2 regions of the Murimonas intestini genome follow, and region 1 is predicted to be linked to the other one. Evidence: a T-box and tRNA genes for the amino acid it is inferred to sense, from the RefSeq annotation. Region 1 holds a T-box; the other holds one or more tRNA genes.
The links. A T-box is a leader RNA that pairs with one kind of tRNA and senses whether it is charged. The one in region 1 lies ahead of leuS (leucine--tRNA ligase), so its partner is inferred to be a tRNA-Leu.

Region 1 (10,335 bases):
AGCCCACCGCTATGTCCTGGGCCTGTATGACATGCTTGAAAAGCTCACATCACGCTTTCCTGATATCCTGTTTGAAGGCTGCAGCGGGGGCGGCGGACGCTTTGATGCCGGTATGCTTTATTATACCCCCCAGATCTGGTGCAGTGATGATACAGATGCAATAGAGAGGCTGAAGATCCAGTACGGCACTTCCTTCGGCTATCCTGTCAGCGCTGCAGGCTCCCACGTATCTGCAGTGCCCAACCACCAGACAGGAAGGGTGACGCCGCTGTCCACAAGAGCTGTGGTGGCCATGTCAGGAACCTTTGGATACGAGCTGGATATCAGCAAAATGACTGCTGCTGAAAAATCTGCCGTCAAAGAGCAGATCAAAGACTTTAAAAAGTATTATTTTCTGATCCAGGACGGTATTTACCACAGACTGACAGATCCTTTTACAGACGACCGCTACTGTGCCTGGGAATTTTCTGACCAGGACGGCCGCACGGCTCTGGTGAATGTAGTCAATACAAGGACAGCTCCGAATCCTTCAACAGTCTATATAAGGCTGAAAGGACTTTGCAGCAGCGCCCTGTACAGGATCAACGGCGGACAGGAGCAGTACCCAGGCTCCGCCCTGATGAACGGAGGACTTCCCCTGCCTGTGCCGTCTGCTGAGTACGAGAGCTGGCAGTTCTATCTCACTGCTGAGTGACAAGCATATAAGAGGCAATGTACCGCTGATCTATCAGCCTGGTACACTGCCTCTTATTTTTTATTTCACAACAAGATTCACTATTTTCTTAGGAACATAGATTTCTTTTATGATATTTCCTGTGATCTTATCAGCCACTGCCGCTTTTCCGGCTGCTATGGCATCCTCTTTGGAGATCTCTGCCGGAACCTTGATCACAGCGCGTGTCTTTCCGTTGATCTGGACAGGTACCTCTACCTCGTCGTCCTTCATGGCTTCTTCGTCATGCTCCGGCCATGTATTCTCAAATACTGAAGAGCTGCCTCCCAGCTGCTCCCACAGCTCTTCTGAGAGATGCGGCGCAAACGGAGCAAGCAGGATCACTGCTGTCTTTAATGTCTCTTTGTCGATTCCGCCCTCTTCCTTAGCCAGGTCGATCATCTTATTATTATACTCCATGAATTTGGAGATAACTGTATTCAGGCTGAAGCTCTCCAGCCTCTGGGTAATGTCATGGACCATCCTGTGGCGCAGCTTCACCATCTCTTTGGAGGCCTGCACATCTTTATCCTTATTGTCCGTCACCAGAGTCCAGAAACGGTTGATGAAGCGGTATACACCGTCGATTCCTCTGTCATCCCACTCTGCATCCAGCTCAGGCGGTCCTACGAAAAGCTCATACATCCTCAGGGAGTCGCATCCGTAATCCCTCACAAGGTCATCCGGTGACACTACATTTCCCTTGGATTTGCTCATCTTGATCCCATTCTTGCCTGTGATCATACCCTGGTTGAACAGTTTTGCAAACGGCTCATCAAAATCCACCACACCGATATCATGCAGGAATTTAGTATAGAACCTGGAATACAGCAGATGCAGGACAGCATGCTCCACACCGCCGATATACATATCTACAGGCAGGTATTTGTTGGCCTTTTCCCTTGAAACAAGCTCTTTGTCATTGTGGCTGTCTACATAGCGCAGGAAATACCAGGAGGAACCTGCCCACTGAGGCATTGTATTTGTCTCTCTTTTTGCAGGACGCCCGCATACAGGGCATGTGGTATTCACCCATTCGTCTATGGCTGCCAGCGGTGATTCTCCTGTGCCTGTAGGCTGATAGCTCTCTACCTCAGGCAGGCGCAACGGCAGCTCTTCCTCCGGTACAGGCACTGCTCCGCAGTGGTCGCAGTGGATGATGGGGATAGGCTCTCCCCAGTAACGCTGTCTGGAAAATACCCAGTCACGCAGCTTGTAATTTGTCGTTACCTTGCCGATACCGCGTTTTTCCAGCATCTCCGGAAGATCCCTCTTGGCATCCTCTGAATTCATTCCATTAAATTCTCCGGAATTTATCATGATTCCCGGCGCAGTATACGCCTCTGTCATATTCTCTATTTCAACACCGTCTTTTGCGATCACCTGGATAATAGGAATATCAAATTTTCTGGCAAACTCAAAGTCACGGTCATCGTGGGCAGGCACACACATGATGGCGCCTGTTCCATAATCAGCCAGAACATAGTCAGAGAGCCAGATAGGCACTTTCGCGCCATTGATGGGATTGATTGCATAGCTTCCCGTAAATACGCCTGTCTTTTCCTTATCCTGCAGCCTGTCTACAGAAGATTTCATGGATGCCTTGAAAATATAATCCTCTACTTCTGCCCTCTTTTCCTCTGAAGCCAGCTCCTTTGCCATGGCGTGCTCCGGGGCCAGTACCATGAATGTAGCTCCATAGAGTGTGTCAGGCCTTGTAGTGTATACCTTCACTGTCTTGTCGCTGCCATCGATCTCGAAGTCTATCTCAGCGCCATGGCTCTTGCCTATCCAGTCAGACTGCATCTTTTTAACCTTTTCAGGCCAGTCCAGCTTATCCAGGTCATTTAAGAGCCTCTCTGCATATGCTGTGATCTTCAGCATCCACTGGCGCAGGTTCTTTTTCGTTACAGGAGTTCCGCAGCGCTCACATGCGCCGTTCACTACCTCTTCATTAGCCAGTCCCGTCTTGCATGACGGACACCAGTTGATGGGGAACTCTTTCTCATATGCCAGTCCTGCCTTGAACATCTTTACAAATATCCACTGTGTCCACTTATAGAAATCAGGGTCTGTCGTATTAACTTCCCTGTCCCAGTCGTAAACTGCAGCGATCTCATTGATCTGGCGTTTAATGTTTGCCACGTTCTCAGCTGTGGAGATTGCCGGATGAACGCCCATCTTGATCGCGTAATTTTCCGCTGGAAGCCCGAAAGCGTCCCAGCCCATGGGATGGATCAGGTAATATCCCTGAAGCATTTTATACCTGCTCCACACATCAGAGATAACATAGCCTCTCCAATGGCCTACATGCAGTCCGTTTCCTGACGGATACGGAAACATGTCCAGACAGTAATATTTTTGTTTTTTGCCGTCATCTACGTTTACAGGGTTCTTCTCCCAGTTCTGACGCCATTTCTTCTCGATTGCCTTATGATTATAAGGTACAGCCATTGTTAAATTCCTCCTTTAATAACATCTAAATAAAAACATCAAAAAAAGCCCTCTCTATACATTATTTAGAGACGAAAGGGCTTGCGATTCCGTGGTACCACTCTAATTCACCTGCCGGCAGAATACTCTGCTGCGGTGCACTCATTTATATTCTGTAACGGGAAAGCCCGCCCTGCCCTATGGATCTCCAAAATGATGCGCACTGCATATAACTGACTTGCCATCATCGGGAAATATTTCAGCCAGGGAACTCCGAGGCGAGTTGGGAACTTACGCTGCTGCCTTCCACCTGCCGGCAGCTCTCTGTAAACGGTGGGTTCTTAATACTCCTCTTCACTGTCTTTGCATATATTTGTTACTTTTAGTTATTCTACTCATTTTGCTTGCATTTGTCAAGAGATGTTGTATACTAAAACACAAAACCAAAATTTAAACAGGAGGCACTCATGAAAAATAAGTGGTATTCACCAGACAGCCTTATACTTGCTGTCATTTATATGCTTTTCATCATTTCATTTTCAGTAGTCATTACTCTGAATTTCCGTCCGCTGTATTATTTTGACATCGGCCATCTGGATATTCCGGCAGAATCAGGTTATCCGGCAGATGAGATACGGGAAAATTATGACGCTCTGATCGATTACAATTCTATGTTCAATCACAGTGAGCTTAAATTCCCTACTCTTGCCATGTCAGATACAGGCAGGATCCACTTTGTGGAAGTAAAAAATATCTTCGTTGCCGTACAGTACCTGTGTATTGCCGCTTTCCTGGCTGCCCTGGTATGGACAGTCATTAAAGCCAAAAAGAAGGATTTTTCCTTCCTGTTCGGAGCTTCTCTTCTAAGTATCGTCGTTCCGGCTGTGCTGGGGGCGCTGATCGCTCTCAACTGGGATAATTTTTTTGTGACCTTCCATCATATTTTCTTCAATAATGATTATTGGATCTTCGATGCCGCAACGGACCCTGTCATCACCATACTGCCAGATACCTTTTTCATGCACTGTGCGCTGATGATCCTGGGCGGCGTTGTACTTGGAAGCATTCTCTGCTTCACGGCAGGAAAGATACTTGCAAAGCGCAGCAGGAGGGCATGACACAGCCAATGCCTGGAGCGCATTGTCAAATCACCTGCCTGCTGCTGTATCTTTTTTAGAGAGCACCGGCATAACGGTAATAAGCATAGTCACAAAGCTGGCAATACCGCCTATGAAGTTTGAGACAGGCTCAGCCAGAAAGACACCGTTTGCCCCCAGACCGCTAAGCTTCGGCAGCAGCAGAGTCAGGGGGATGACTATGATCACCTTCCTGAAAATCGAGAAAAATACAGCCTGCTTTGATTTTCCCAGGGCCACAAAGGTAGACTGCCCTGAAAACTGCAGCGCCATCATAAAAATACCAAAGAAATAAATCTTCATCGCCGGCACGCCCTGGCTGAGCAGCGCAGGATCGCTGTTAAAAAGCCTGATAAAGAATTCAGGCGCAAAAAAGATCAGGGCCCATGCCACGCACGTAAATGCAATACAGGAGACAGTTGTAAACTTGATCGCGGATTTTACCCGCCCGTACTCTCCTGCCCCATAGTTAAATCCCATGACAGGCTGCGCTCCGTTAGTGATTCCATTAACAGGCATATTAATGATCTCCCTCACGGAATTTATCACAGTCATGATCCCAACATACAGATCCCCTCCGTATCGTGCCAGAGTGGCATTGCACATTATCTGTACGGAGCCGTTTGTGACAGCCATTACAAAACCGGAAAGCCCCAGGGCTGATATCTCTTTTACAAGGCCCCATTTTATCTTTATATTCTTCTTATCCAGTTTCAGGATCGCCTTTTCTCCCGTCAGGAAGCGCAGCACCCAGAGGGCTGATATTCCCTGAGATATCACTGTGGCTGCGGCAGCTCCCCTCACTCCCATATGGAATACAAATATAAAGACCGGGTCAAGCACCAGGTTTGTTACTGCTCCCAGCATGACTGTGGCCATCCCCGTTTTCCCAAAGCCCTGGGAATTAATAAAGCTGTTCATCCCCAGGCTGATCATGACAAAAAGCGTGCCCACCAGATAGATTGAGATATAATCATCTGCATAAGGATATGTAGCGTCGCTGGCCCCAAACAGATAGAGGACAGGTTTTTTAAATATATAGCAGGCAGCCATCAGGATAATGCCTGATACAAGCAGCATAGAAAAAGATGTCCCCATAATGGACGCCGCTCTCTTATAATCCTTCTTCCCCCTGGCGATGGAACACAGAGGCGCTCCCCCCATGCCGAACAGATTTGCAAAAGCTGTGATGATGGTAATGATGGGCAGTGTAAGCCCAATCCCAGTCAGCGCCTGGGTAGAGGCATCAGGAATGTGCCCTATATAGATCCTGTCCACCACACTGTACAGGACATTTATCAGCTGGGCAAGCGTCATGGGTATTGCCAGGCTTAATATATTGCCGGATACGCTTCCCCTGCTGAAATCATTTTTTTCCGCCCCGGCAGACTCATTTTCTGCTGTCAGGTCTTTTCTCTTTCTCATTATATTTTCCCCTTTTTATTGCTGTCCCGGCACATTTTAGTATATAATAAAAAAAACGGTAACCCCCGGGAGGATATTCTATGAGCGATGTTTTATTTTCTGTATTCCCAAATGAGCGTTTTGTCGACCTCTCGCTTTTCCAGTATGGCTATGAAAAATGTGATCCTCTTCATTCCTACGGCCCTTATATACGCAATCATTATCTTTTCCATTATGTCATTTCCGGAAAAGGTGTCTTAAACGCTACAGATTCCAAAGGGATCACAAGGAAATTCGAGCTGGCCGCTGACACAGGCTTTCTTATTTATCCGGGACTTGTGAACACCTATTACGCTGACGAACACGAACCCTGGGAGTATACATGGATTGAATTTGACGGGATCAAGGTCCGCGAATCCCTGGAAATGGCCGGACTTGCGGAGGAAGCTCCTGTTTATGTCCCCAACTATCCGGAGCTTGGGGCCATTCTGAGAGATGAGCTGCTCTATATTGCAAGCCATTCCCAAGCCTCGCCGCTCAACCTCACAGGTCATCTGTTTCTGGCCCTGGATGCCCTTATCACCTCGTCATCTTCCAAAAAACGCCTTCAGGAAGGCAGGCTGAGGGATTTTTATGTGCGTGAAGCTATCGGTTTCATTGAACAAAACTATGCACAGAACATCACTGTGGAAGATATGGCCAGAGGCTGCAGCCTGAACCGCAGCTATTTCGGAAAAATCTTTAAGGAGGCCCTCTCCCAGAGCCCCCAGGAATTCCTGATCCATTTCCGCATGTCCAAGGCTGCAGAACAGCTGAAAACCACAGACCTTCCCATCAGCAAGATCTGCGGCTCTGTAGGCTATCCCAACCAGCTGCATTTCTCAAGAGCCTTCAAAAATGTATACGGCATCTCACCCAGCCAATACAGGTTAAAGAATAAAATCCGGGAACCGTAAAGACGTCTGACGGCCGCCTAAAGCCCGTCAGGACTTTATCAGCTTTCCAGTTCAAACGAATGGAAATTGATGCTTCCCTCCCCTGTAAATCTGAAATACAGCTGCGCCCTGTCATCATGCAGGTTCAGCTTTGATTCCATAACAGCCGCAGGGTTTCCCGTATCCACGGGGATCCTGCAGCAGACGCTGCCCTCAGGGCCGCTCATAACTTCCATGTATCCTTTTCCATTTCCTGATATCTCTATCCTAATCCTTCTCGTCTCAGTAAGGTCAAAATACTTGAAGCCTGCAACAGCTCCGTCCTGCATATTCGCTATGTACTGATCCCCCTGCTCCTCTCTGTCTTCTCCTGTCTGTGTAAAGTAGGGATGAACTGATAAATCACCGATCTCATAAATAAATCCCGCACCATCTTTAGAAAAAAGAGAACATGCTATTGATGCCTCATACCTGCCTGTCCCCCTCAGCGGTTTTCCGTTGAGTCCGCAGCTTGTAATCTCAGCCTGCAGGATCCTTCCGTTTTTGTCAAACTCTATAGGCTCTGCGCATCCCTGACGGGAAAACGCATGCTGGTTCGTATGGCGGTGATAGAAAATATACCACTGATCCTTTACCCTGACCATACCTCCATGATTATTTCCGATATAATTAGAAGAATGCTTTGTTGTCCAGCCGTTTAACCCTACATCACCATTTGAAACAACCGTTCCCCCATAAGAATATCCTCTGTCAGGATATCTGCTGACAGCATAACAGAGCTCATGGCTGTTGATTGAAGAATATATAAAATAATATGTACCGCCTGTCTTTCTGATCGAACTTGCTTCAAAGAAAGCGTGACCCTCGAATTCTGTGCCCGCAGAATAAGACACCTGAGGTATAATGCACACAGGCTCTCCTTTCACTGTCAGCATATCACTCTCCAGTTCCATGCAGTATGCCCCCTCATAGCGCCGTCCATGCATAAACTTTTCCTCACTGGACTCGCTTACAGGCGCGCCAAACCCGGTATAGAGGAATACTCTTCCGTCATCATCCAGGAGGACTCCCGGATCAAACTGATAAATATCTCCCTTCGCCTCACCCACAGCCGCCCCTGATGCATGGCGCACTTCCCCATAGTATTCAAACGGGCCTGTGGGAGAATCCCCGGCCGCCACCGCCATAATACCAATCATATCAAGTGTGTAATACAGATAATATCTTCCATCCGGCCCTCTGACGATATCTGGGGCATACATGTAATGCGTGCCGTCCGCATTTCTTGGATCCTGGCTCCTTCTGTATATTACTCCCTCACATCTCCAGTCTGACAGATCGTCCACAGGCGCAGACCAGCATACATAATCATTCATGCAGAAAGCTTCCCCATTAAACTTATCATGGGAGCCATATACATAAAGCCTGTCCCCAAACACATACGGCTCCCCGTCCGGGATGTACTCACAGCTTGGCAGATAAGGGTTGAATGCCTGTTTTTTCATCTACTATACCTCCTCATTATTTTTCCAGATAATATGGCTGCCCGCCGGGCTTCTGCCTTCCATGACAGAGCCCGCGGGCAGCACTTCAGTTTTCAATTCCTATTGCCTGTCCGGCATATCTTATTTGATGCCCAGGACGGCATTGCTGTCCTGCCCTTCTGTATATTCCAGTGTGATCTTATCTCCCACATTATACTTGATGATATTCAGGTAATCTACAACAGACACGTCATAAATCTCATCACTGCCTTCCAGCATGATGTAATAATGTGAATTCCCATCAATGACTCCCTGTGCTATCTTCGCTATTTTCCCTGAAGCAGTCTTGATAGACTCTGTATCTGTCGTAGTGATGCCACCCTCTTTAAGCAGGTTGATATATGCCTTCTCACATTCAGATACTGTATCGCCTATAGCCACATTCTGGTATTTCTGGATATTGACCATGGCATACTTCTTAACAAGACCTGCGCCGTCCTTCAGCGCCATGAAGTACGTAGGCTCCCCTGCAATATTTAACAGCAGCGGGAAGGTCGCCTTGTATCCTAAGTTCTGCACCTGTCCCTCAGCAGAGCCCATGGCAGAGTATTCCTCCGCCCCTGCTATGTCATATCTGCGGCATTCCATGGTCCTCTGGTTCATGAGCACAAAGCCCACATTAGACTGGTCACCGCTCACGGAGGTGATGCCTGAATATACCCAGACATCATCATCCATTGCCAGGTAGTTATAGCCGTCTGTAGTTTTCAGGCACCCCTTCTGTCCCAGGATACTGTTAAAGTATCCGTTCTGGAGGCTGCCGTGATAATCATACAGCTGGATCAGAAGATCTGCCGAGAACACATGGTCAACCCACGTAGGACAGTCCTCCACAGTATAATCCTGCGTCTCCCCTGTTATGGCATTACAGAGCACCACTCTTCCTATAGTTACCCCGCCGAACAGGCCAATGTTAAACTTCTTTACAGGGCACACCCAGTACGGTGTTCCCTCATCATCTATCTCAAAGCTCAATGTATCAAAAATATATGTCGGATAACGGAATCTGAGATGTCTGTTAATATTCCTGTTAAAGTATTCTGACTGGGAATACTTGATAGGCTGGTCCAGCTTGACAAGCTCTGTATTCTGGTTTGCCATATCGATCCTTATATAAGCCGGAATTCCCTTTGACTGGTTTGTCAGCCACTTGATCGGGCTGGCATATACAAGCGGTGTAACCCTCACAGGCATATCCTGGTAATTGATCTGGGTATACAGATTGCTCACCTCAAACTGAGATACCATGTCTACCATGCTTCCCATTTTCCTGTTTCCAAGAAGCGCTGCAGAATCCTTGTCCAAAAGAGGGATCTGGTTATAATTTACTTCTTTGATATCCTCTGTAAAGTCCCTGCTCTGTGCATTGATGAGCGCCTGATACTTCTTGGCATTCACGATCGGAGAGGACAGTACGCTGCCGCCCAGATACACGATTACGATCAATATCAGGACTCCGATGCCGATCTTTAATCCTTTGCTGTCTTTCACATCATCTACAGTGCGCACCTTTTTCCTGAAACCATAGATAACAAGTATAAATACCACTGCAACCATAAGAAATGTCCAGAACCCTGATGCATGGATATTGATTGCCGGCAGATTTACGTAGTAATAAATTCCTGCCAGGATAATCACAGCCAGTACTGCTCCGATTTTTAATCCTATTTTTTTCATAATCCTCCTTTGGCATTTTGCCTTTACTGATAATTTTGTATGACTATCTGTATGCTCCTCTTATCCCTGAATTCATTTACAGAAGGATAATAAGTGACGGACATGGAAATATTATTTTCCCGCTGCTGCAGCATCTTCTGCACTTCACCCGGCCCGAACTTTTCACTCAGATAGTCCAGCATCTTATTCACATCCCCGAAATACATGGCGTCCATCACGGTACCTGACTGGTTCAGCACCTGGAACTTCAGTACATTCCTGTTTTTGCCAAGAATTCTGGCTCCTGTGACTGTCAGGCCTTTTTCAGCAAATACAGGCTTTGTATTGCCTTTTCCAAAAGGCTCCAGAAGCTCCAGTTCACCTATCAGCTTTTCCGTTATGTAATGGATGGGCATAGGGACGTCAATTGTTATTTTAGGAATAAAGTCTTCATCTGTCAAGGCTGCCTGCATATTTATTTTTTTTCTGAAGAGCTCCACATTCTCTTTCTCCAG
Region 2 (10,335 bases), on a different contig from region 1:
GGAGTCCCTCCTGGAGGGGATGGCAGAGTACTACTCCGCCGAGCTTGCACAGAAGGTCAGCCGCGGGTTGCTTGAGTCTGTAGAAAAAGGACATGTGTTAGGCGCAAATCCCTTATTTGGATATGACTTACATGATAAACGGTATTTCATTAATCCAACAACAATGCCCATTGTTGTTGAAGTATTTGAACGTTATGCATCCGGTGATACTGCTAAAGTTATAATGGATGATTTAAACCGCAGGGGTTACCGTACCATGAAAGGTAATAATTTTAATGAGAACGCTGTTTACTATATGCTCCGCAATAGGAAGTATATAGGTGAATACCTGTATAAAGGCAAAGTGTACCCTAACGTACCTCAAATTGTAAGCAGCGACCTGTTTGAGCGCGTGCAGGATATACTCGGCCTTAACAGCCGGAATAAGTCGCGTACCAGGTGCACGGCCCCGGTTGAATTCCTTTTGACCGGGAAGGTATTCTGCGGCTACTGCAAAAATACGGTCATCGGAGATTCCGGCACCGGAAGGAGCGAAACATATTATTACTATAAATGCTCTGGCCGTAAGAACAAAAACGCCTGCTGCCAGCTGAAAACTTACCGGAAAGAGTTTTTGGAGAAGTATGTGGCACGGTATACCATAAATAACGTGCTTAAGCCTGACCTTATTGAATTTCTCGCGCGCAAAATTGTTGAGCTGCAGAATGCTGATGACGAAACTATCCTGCTGCGCAACCTGAATAAAAGGAGGAAGGAGATCCAGAAGGGACTTGACAATATTATGAAAGCCATTGAGATGGGGATCATCACGGATACCACCAAAGACAGGCTGGTAGAATTAGAGAGCCAGCGCTCTGACCTTGATGCTGAGATCGCAAAGGCAGAAATAAAAAAGCCTGACATTACAGCTGATCAGGCACGCTACTGGCTATACAATTTTAAAAACGGGGATATAGATGATGTTGAGTTTTGTACAAAGCTCATAAACACCTTCGTCAACTCATTATATCTATACGATGACTATATCGTGATTGTATATAATTTTTGTGACCGCGAAGGATCACCTGAAGAGGTCAATGCTGCCCTGGAAGAAATAAAAATTGACCATGAACTTTCGAACCTCAATGGTTCGGCTGTTCATGGTCAAGTGCCGGCGACCGGAATCGAACCGGTACGGGAGATTAGTCCCGCAGGATTTTAAGTCCTGTGCGTCTGCCAGTTCCGCCACGCCGGCATTCTGCCACGCAATGTGGCAAGTGGGACCTATAGGGCTCGAACCTATGACCCTCTGCTTGTAAGGCAGATGCTCTCCCAGCTGAGCTAAGATCCCATGGGATATGAAATTGCCGCCACATGAATGTTTCATGTGAACGACCCAGATCGGACTCGAACCGACGACCTTCGCCGTGACAGGGCGACGCTCTAACCAACTGAGCCACTGGGCCTTATCTTAAGTTTAACAACAAATGGACCTTCGGGGACTCGAACCCAGGACCGACCGGTTATGAGCCGGTTGCTCTAACCAACTGAGCTAAAGGTCCAAAAGAGCCGATGATCGGACTCGAACCGATAACCTGCTGATTACAAATCAGCTGCTCTGCCAATTGAGCCACATCGGCATTTTTGTGCCGTTGCTAAACTTAAATGACTCCTACGGGAATCGAACCCGTGTTACCGCCGTGAAAGGGCGATGTCTTAACCGCTTGACCAAGGAGCCTTATTTTGTTGTCATCACCTTCAGCAGTGACCGAAAATTATATTATCATAAGTCTTTGCTAAATGCAATACTTTTTTTCGATTTTTTTAATTTTTTTCTTTTCACCTCCTGCTCATTACAACTTTATTCTTCCCAGTTCTCTTTGCCTGATACAATGAATCGTCTGCTTTTGTAATATAGCTGAACCACTCTTCTTCCTTCTCACAGCTTCCCGGGATAGCTGCGTAAATACCGATACTGACGGTTACAGCTGAGATTTCGTCTGATTTAAAAGGGATATCCATTGCCTCTATAGCTGCCCTCATTTCCTGGGCCATGGCAAACGCTTTCCCCTCATCTCTTACCGCACCGACATACATGAATTCCTCCCCGCCGTAGCGTATCAGATGTTCTTCTTCATTTATAATAAATCTTTTAAGCTCCTGTGCCGTCATCTGCAGACACTTATCACCTGCCTGATGTCCAAAGGTGTCATTATATCTCTTAAAATCATCCACATCTATCATCATCACTGCCAGGACTTCACCTTTTGCCATGCACTCTCTGTACAGTTCTTCCATTTTCCCGTCCAGGAATCCCCTGTTCTGCAGTCCAGTAAGGGGATCTGTATTCGCCTTCTCATTTAACAGCCTGTTCTGCTCCATGATCTTCTGCCTGTCCTCGTAGAAGCGCCGTTCATTGTAGTATCTGTAGAAACATATGAATACTACCATAATGATCATAATAGAGGCATTGACATAACTCCCATAATTGCTGGTCCCTTCAGGCTGGTAAAACGGAAGGCAGATATACATGATCAGCTGGGCGCTGCCATACATCATGCATGCCTGACGCGGAGTCAGATAGGAGAGCATAGAAATACTCAGAGCCGAGATCAGGTATGTGCTTATATTCTCAGAAACTCTCTGATCGTATAAAGTGATTCCAAGAGCCCAGGCCAGCATGATCACGCAATACCAAACCTGGAGCCTGATGATAAGCCCGGCCTTCTGCGGCATTATCTTTTTGAAATATGGCCAGCCTGCCAGCCCTGCTGCAGACACTGCTAAAAGAATAGCGTAGAAAAATATATACACTCTGCTTGACTGGGTATGTATCTTCCATCCTGTGTAGGCAAGTGTAAACAGCAGATTGTAGATTTGTATTCCTATTACTATCAGTAAGATAATCCAGAAGTACTTTAGAATACGTTCCGCCACAGCAGTCCTGTACCCTGTCTCCATCTTCTCTGGCCATTGCCTGTGTATCCTGTGCCCTGCATTTTTATCCATAAAGCGTACCACTCTTTCAGTATCGGTATTATCTCATTAATATCACAGGAGTGTACAAATTACAAGTATTTTTTTGAGGCTTATTATACTGGGCATATTTATAAAATGGGACGCTGCAAAATACAGCGCCCCCGCAATTATATCTTCATGGTATATATTCTCCAGGCATTTATTTTCTGCAGACACAAAATTCAGCCACCGCCTGATTATTCAGGGGATCAGGGTCATAAGTGGAGCTTGCGGCTGAGGCCTGGTTCAGTATGGTACCTGAAGCACAGCGGTCTACATATCCGCTGATCAGTATGACGGCTGATGCTCCATTTGCCAGACTTCCCAGACTGATCTGGCCATGCCACGGGAACCAGCTGCTGCCTTCATTCAGTGAGTAGTGGGCATTTTGTATGACAGACGGCAGAAAATCTGTCATCTTCACGTCCTGGGCCGTATCCGGTCCTCTGTTAGATACTATGATCCTGAATACTACAGGACGGCATGGACAGACAGTTCCTGAACTGACTGTTTTAGAGACAGCCAGATCGGCGCTTGGCCCGGTACCTACGTCAACGCTGCTGTGGTCAATATTATTTGTATAGTCAGGATCGGGGGTGTCACTTGTCACATAGGCAGTATTTGTAATAACACCAGACGCTAATGTTACTGTTCCCCTGATGAGGATGACTCTGGTCTCCTGATCCTCCATATCTCCCAGAGGATACGGGCTGATCCAGGGTGACCAGCTGTCACCTCCGTCCGTTGAAAATTCCACGCCGCTCAGTCCGTCAGGACCGTCGTCCCTCAGTCTGACATTCCGGGCCCTTACACTCCCCAGATGCCGTATGACTATCTGATACGTCACCACGTCCCCAGGCCTGGCGCTGGACTTATCCGCCGTCTTCTGCAGGCTCAGGTCCGCCGTCTGGGCCACAGGCGTCCCGACAGTTGCCGTATTATTATCCGGATCAGGGTCAGGCGTCGCCGAAGATACACTCACTGTATTTATGATATATCCTGAAGCGCCGGACTGTACACGTGTACGAATCAATATCCTCCTGACTTCTCCGGCAGCCACTGTGCCAATCTGGTGAGTTCCTGTCCATGCCTGCCAGGTTATTCCTTCATCCAGTGAATATTCAGCATCCGGGACTATATCTGACAGATTTACATCCCGGGCATCAGATGGCCCCGCATTTGATACCAGGACTATATACGTCAGATACTGGCCTGGTCTTGCCGGCACAGGATGGGCCAGCTTAGAGACAGATATATCTGCAGATTCCTGTATTTTTGTGATATCCGTGGCCGTATTATTTTCCGGATGCGGGTCAGGGGTGGATGATGTCACAGCCGCAGTATTTGTTATTGTACCTGACGAGGACAGTTTCAGGTCCCCTCTGATCTTTATTGCCGTACTGCTGCCTGCTGAAAGCTCACTAATCCTGTAAACGGAATCCCATTTTTCCCACGTCAGCCCATTATCTGCCGAATACTCTGCATCTGTGAGCTGGCTGGGCACAGCATCGATCACGGCTATTCCCCTGGCGGTTCCCGGTCCATTATTTGTAACAGTCACTGTATAGACTACCCTTTGCCCCGGAACAGCCGGAACAGGTGAGGCTGTCTTTGTAACAGCAAGGTCCGCCGTATCGTATACCTTCACCACAACCGTAGACGTGTTATTGTCCGGATCAGGGTCAGGAGTACTACTCTTTACTACAGCTGCATTCGCCGTCTCCGCTGCATTCTGGCTTACTCTTCCTCTTATAGCCAGGTCTGAATAGGATTCTCCGGCAGCCATACTGCCAATCACATAGCTGCCGCTCCATCTGCTCCAGGTACTTCCTCCATCAGTCGAATACTCTGTATCTGTGAGTTCACTCAATACTGCCTTATCTTCTATTGTCACCTGCTCTGCTTCCTCCGGCCCCAGATTCCTGACATCCACATAGTAAGTGAGAAGCCCTCCCGGAGCAGCCGTTTCAGGTACTGCTGACTTGGTGATCTTCATATCTGCCAGGCCGCTGACAGGAGTCTCTATCACAGCCGTATTATTACCGGGATCAGGATCGTCTGTTTCACTTTCTACAGAAGCTGTATTCCTGAGAATTCCTGCACCTGCCTCATTTAAAGGCAGCAGTCCTCTGACAAGGATTTCAGCCGCCATTCCTCCTGCCAGACTGGTCATCTCATACGTTCCGCTCCATGGATACCAGCTGACGCCCCCATCGATGGAATATTCCTGATTCTGGAGCACCTGCGGCAGCATATCAGTAAACTGAACATTTACTGCATCTGACGGTCCTGCATTGGAGGCAGCCAGAGTATAAGTGACCCGCTGCCCCGGCACCGCCGGACTGGGGCTGACTGATTTGACCAGTGAAAGATCCGCTTCCGGCTGTATCTGACGCTCATCGACAGCTTTATTGTCGGATGGATCAGGATCAGGCGTTGCCGATGTCACAACAGCCGTATTAATTACTGTACCGGATGCCAGGGAGGCCAGGACTCCTCTTATGGTCAGGCTCAGTTCCGATCCCGGCGCCATCACATCACTCTGGTACGTTCCTGTCCACGGCTGCCATCCCGGGATGCCGTCTGTGGAATATTCTGCATTTTCCAGGATTCCCGGCACGGCATCTATCACTGTTATATCTCTTGCAGCAGACGGACCTGCATTTTTGACTGTCAGAGTATATGTCAGTACTTTTCCCGGTACGGCCGGATCAGGTATCCCGCTCTTTGTAATTGACAGATCTGCCAACGGAACAAGGGCTGTTTCCGCAGCGTCGTTATTATTAGTCATATCTGGATCTGGTGTTGATGAAGCCACAAATACTCTGTTCATCAGATCCCCTTCCGCCTCCGGGTCTATGGTCCCCCTGAGATGTACCGTGATGCTCTGTCCATCTGCCATACTCCCCAGATATATGCTGCCCGTCCACGGGGAGTATGTGATTCCATCAAGTGAGTACTCAGGATTCTGAAGCCCCATCATGTCTGAATCTGTCATTGTAACATCTGCTGCCGTATCAGGCCCGCCATTTATAATATTTACCAGATAATTATATAGACTTCCCGGTACTGCTGTTCCCTCTTCCGCAGTCTTCGTCACGGATAAATCTGCTGACGTACTTACCGGCGTATTAAGCGTAAATATATTGTTGTCAGGATCAGGATCAGGCGTCTGGGCCGCAGCCGAGACAGAATTGTTCACAATCCCGGAGGCCGCACTGCTTAAAGTCCCCCTCAGCAATATCTGTATGCTGTCCCCGCTGGCTATATCTCCGGCCGCATAGGGATTTACCCATGGATTCCAGGTATTTCCTCCGTCTGCTGAAAATTCCGGCCCTGATAATTCCGGCGCTGTACTGTCTGTGACTGACACTGCCTGTGCCGTATCAGGCCCGGCGTTGTTCACCACTATTGTATAAGTCAGCTGCTGCCCCGGTTCTGCCGGTACAGGTGCTGCAGTCTTTTTCACTGATACATCTGCGGAAGTTTCGATGGGCGTCAGAACTATATCCGTATTATTGACAGGATCCGGATCAGGCGTCGCAGAACTGACTGCTGCTGTATTGCTCAGTATCCCTGCTGCCGCACTGTTTACTGTTCCCCTGATCAGAACCTCTGCTGAAGCATCCGCCGCTATTGTCCCAACATTTAAAAATCCAGGCCAGTCATTCCAGCTAATGCCGTTATCTGTTGAAAACTGCGGATTTGCCAAAAGTGAGGGCAGAGTATCTGCCAGTTCTATATTCTGGGCATCTGCCGGACCAGCATTTGAAATAGTGACAGTATATGTCAGTTCTCCTCCTGGTAATACAGGACTGGGGCTGGCTGTTTTTGTGACTGAGATATCGGCCGACGGATCCACAGGCGTAGCTGTGGATGAAGTATTATTGCCCATGTCCGGATCAGGTGTATCTGATGAAACTGACGCCGTATTTGCAATTGTATTTACAGCTGATGCTGCCACAGTCCCGCGCACATATACAACGGCTGCCTCACCCGCATCCAGAGTTCCTACAGAATACGGGCTGCTCCAGGGCGCCCAGTTCTGCTCATCAGCAGACACCTCTGCTCCTGTAAGGACCGGAGGCAGCTCATCCTCAAGGATAACACCTGCTGCCGCTGACGGGCCTGCATTGCTCACAACTAAGGTATAGGTCAGATACTGCCCGGGAACAGCAGGACTGAGGGAGGCTGTCTTTACGACAGAAATATCTGCACTTGCTTCAACAGACGTCGTCACTGTACCGCTGTTGTCCGATGGATCCGGATCAGGTGTGGAAGATGTGACTGAAGCACTGTTTACCACGGTCCCTGCCGCCAAAGAACTGACATTTCCGCGGATCATAATAGTTACAGATTCAGATGCTTCCAGCGTACCTGCCCGGAAGCTGCCGCTCCATGGTATATATACGCCTCCATTTACAGAATACTCCGGGTCATTTATCTCAGAAGGCACCGCATCTGTCACCTCCACATCAGCGGCAGCCCCCGGTCCTGCATTCGAAACTGTAACCGTATAAGAAATCATTCCGCCTGCTTCCACTGATGCCGGTCCTTCCTTAACCAGTGTAAGATCTGCTAAAGCTTCGGCCTGCGTAATGACTGTATCTGCATTATTATCTGGTATGGGATCAGGCGTATCACTCGCAACAAATGACGTATTCACCAGGCTTTCCGTCTGTGTGACATTTACTGTCCCGCGTATAGTCAGCGTAAAAGAACTCCCTGCGGGTAATATCGAAAGTGAGTAGCTCCCCGTCCAGGGTTCTTCTGCACTTCCGTCCACAGAAAACACAGGATTTTCAATTTCTGCCGGCAGAGTATCGGACAGGACCACATTTGCTGCATCTGAAGGCCCGTCATTGCTTACCACTACTGTATAAGTCAAAATCTCTCCCGAAAGGACAGCAGAAGGAGATGCAGTCTTAGTTACTGACAGGTCTGCCGCCGCTTCCACAGTTATGATCTCTGTGTACGTATTATTATTTGGATCAGGGTCATCTGTGGCAGAACTTATCGTAACTGTATTCATCATTTCACCTGTCTGCGCATCAGGATCCACATCACCTCTTAAATAGAGTGTATATATATCCCCCGCTGCCAGGCTCCCCGCCGCATACTCTCCTGTCCATGGATACCAGATAACTGAATCAAAAGAATATTCCTGGTTTAACAGCTCTGCCGGAAGCGCATCGGAAATAATGACCTCTTCCGCCTGGGACGGTCCGCTGTTTGTCACTGTTATAGTATAGATAAGCTGTTGGCCCACACTGACAGGATCAGGCTCTCCTGTCTTAATGACCCCCAGATCAGCCAGCGCAGACTTTGGTACAGTAATGGTTACCGTATTATCAGAGGGGTCAGGATCTGATGTGTCGCTTGTAACAGACGCTGTGTTCTGCAGCTCATCCTGAGTGCCCGCTTCCACTGTCCCCCTCAGCAGGAATGTAAAAGCAGTGCCCGCCTCAATTATCCCTGCATCCAGCTGCCCATGCCACGGCATCCAGCTGGTTCCTCCGTCAGCAGAATATTCCGGCGTGCTGAAATCTGCCGCTGCTATATCATTTATTATGGTATTTTCGGCCGGATCCGGCCCATGATTTGTCACTGTAATATTAAATGTGAACGCCTCTCCTATTACAGCAAAGCTTTCATCTGCTGTTTTAGTGATCTCAAGATCAGCTGCCCGGTCCACCGGCGTGACGGTGGTAGCTGAATTGTTGCCCGGATCAGGGTCCTCTGAGTAAGAAGTCACTGTCGCCGTATTTATCACAGGGCCAAGTACAGAACCATCAAACACCCCCTGGATAACAACAGTGTTCACCTGTCCCGGCGCCATAGTTCCCAGTACAAGAGTTCCGGGCCAGTAGTCAGACGGCCCTCCGTCCAGACTGTATCTCGCACCTGTGATCTCAGGCGGGACTATATCTGTCAGGAGCACATCATATGCATCCTCCGGACCATAATTACTTACTGTTATCGTATAGGTTATGGTATCCCCTGTGGACAGTACCTGCAGATCTGCTGTTTTAGTCACCGACAGGTCCGTGGTAGTCCCGATCTTCAGAATATAATCCTCCACTTCCCCGTCTGATGCCGGCCCCACACTCCTGGTATCCTGGATCTCTGTCCCTGTATCCTGCAGATCATCCGTGGTGAGGCGCAGGCGCAGGAATGTATGGTCCGGCGTCAGCGCACTGCCGGGAGGGCGGCCAAAATCCAGGGTATACTGGCCGGTACCTGAATATGGAGGTATCTGAATGACTGCCGCTGCCTCCGAAGCCTCAAACAGCCCGTTCTTATTAAAATCGATCCACCCATACAGATTTGCCGTATCCCCTGTATCATTCGTCACCGCTGCTGTCAGTGAATAGTTCAGGGCATCTACAGGCAGAACAGGCAGCGGAAGAGTCAGGGCATCATCCTGGATCCCCTGGGTCAGGTCATCCCCGTCTGCCATTGCACTCTGATGTGCGTCATCCTCTGAAGTTACCCGTGTTCCCAGATACAATGGACTTCCCAGACCATGCCGCGGGCCATTGCTGGCAAGAAGAGTATTGTAATTTCCTGCTCCCCCGCCTCCTCCAGCATCAGGGGCATCTCCGAAATCTGTTTCTATAATGGCATAAGGACACATTGCCGCATCAATAAAACTTCCCGGCTGTGTGGCTGAGAAACGCATTCCCGCCGCTGAATACCCGCTGAGCCTGTATCTGTAAATAGTCCCGTCGCTGCTGCTGACTGCATAGAGATTCCCATTGCCATCGACAGCCACAGCCCCGAACAAAGCACCCGGGTTCGGCCCGGTTGTATCAAGGGGAGCCACATCTCCCGTCAATTCATTGATCCTGTAAACTACCCCATTCCTCTCCACTCCGTACAGCCGCCCGTCGGCCGGATTAAACGCCCAGTCTCCTATAGCCAGCGGTGAGGACAGAGCTGTGCCATAGTCCTCTGTCTGCTCCCTGTAGCCGTCTGAAGGATCCACCAGACGGAGAAATGTGGCTGAATCAGGCCGCAGATCTACCGTATAGAACCTGCTGCCGCCCGGTATATATACATAGTAAAATCCCGACATATCAATGGCTCCGGCCGAGTAAGCCGCTGCAGGCATCCCCTCAGGCCTGGGTTCAAGATACATGACATCACCATTCTGATCTACTCTGACTATTGTATTCTGCACCTGGTCATAGCCATAGATAAAATTATCCTCTGTATTAAACCCAACAGCATTCACAGCTGCCGGGCTCTGTACAGGTCCCATGTCGGCTGCATCGCCTGTCACAAGATTGACTGCAAACCTCCCTGTAGGCTGCTCCCCTTCAAATAATATCATTT

Region 2: it encodes a tRNA-Leu, which carries the amino acid that the T-box ahead of leuS (leucine--tRNA ligase) is inferred to sense. The anticodon was not compared.

Annotation. Positions count from the first base shown of each region.
Region 1 covers NZ_JANKBI010000001.1:470,107-480,441, forward strand. The annotation lists gene NSB28_RS02230 (alpha-galactosidase) at 1-694, shown strand, start outside; gene leuS (leucine--tRNA ligase) at 755-3,166, opposite strand; T-box leader at 3,231-3,512, opposite strand; gene NSB28_RS02240 (TIGR01906 family membrane protein) at 3,613-4,263, shown strand; gene NSB28_RS02245 (MATE family efflux transporter) at 4,294-5,706, opposite strand; gene NSB28_RS02250 (AraC family transcriptional regulator) at 5,787-6,641, shown strand; gene NSB28_RS02255 (family 43 glycosylhydrolase) at 6,680-8,125, opposite strand; gene NSB28_RS02260 (hypothetical protein) at 8,246-9,841, opposite strand; gene recJ (single-stranded-DNA-specific exonuclease RecJ) at 9,865-10,335, opposite strand, start outside.
Region 2 covers NZ_JANKBI010000015.1:51,729-62,063, reverse strand. The annotation lists partial or broken gene NSB28_RS25160 (recombinase family protein) at 1-622, shown strand, start outside; tRNA gene NSB28_RS18420 (tRNA-Leu) at 1,149-1,234, opposite strand; tRNA gene NSB28_RS18415 (tRNA-Val) at 1,258-1,330, opposite strand; tRNA gene NSB28_RS18410 (tRNA-Asp) at 1,372-1,445, opposite strand; tRNA gene NSB28_RS18405 (tRNA-Ile) at 1,468-1,541, opposite strand; tRNA gene NSB28_RS18400 (tRNA-Thr) at 1,547-1,619, opposite strand; tRNA gene NSB28_RS18395 (tRNA-Glu) at 1,646-1,717, opposite strand; gene NSB28_RS18390 (GGDEF domain-containing protein) at 1,819-2,988, opposite strand; gene NSB28_RS18385 (GEVED domain-containing protein) at 3,158-10,335, opposite strand, start outside.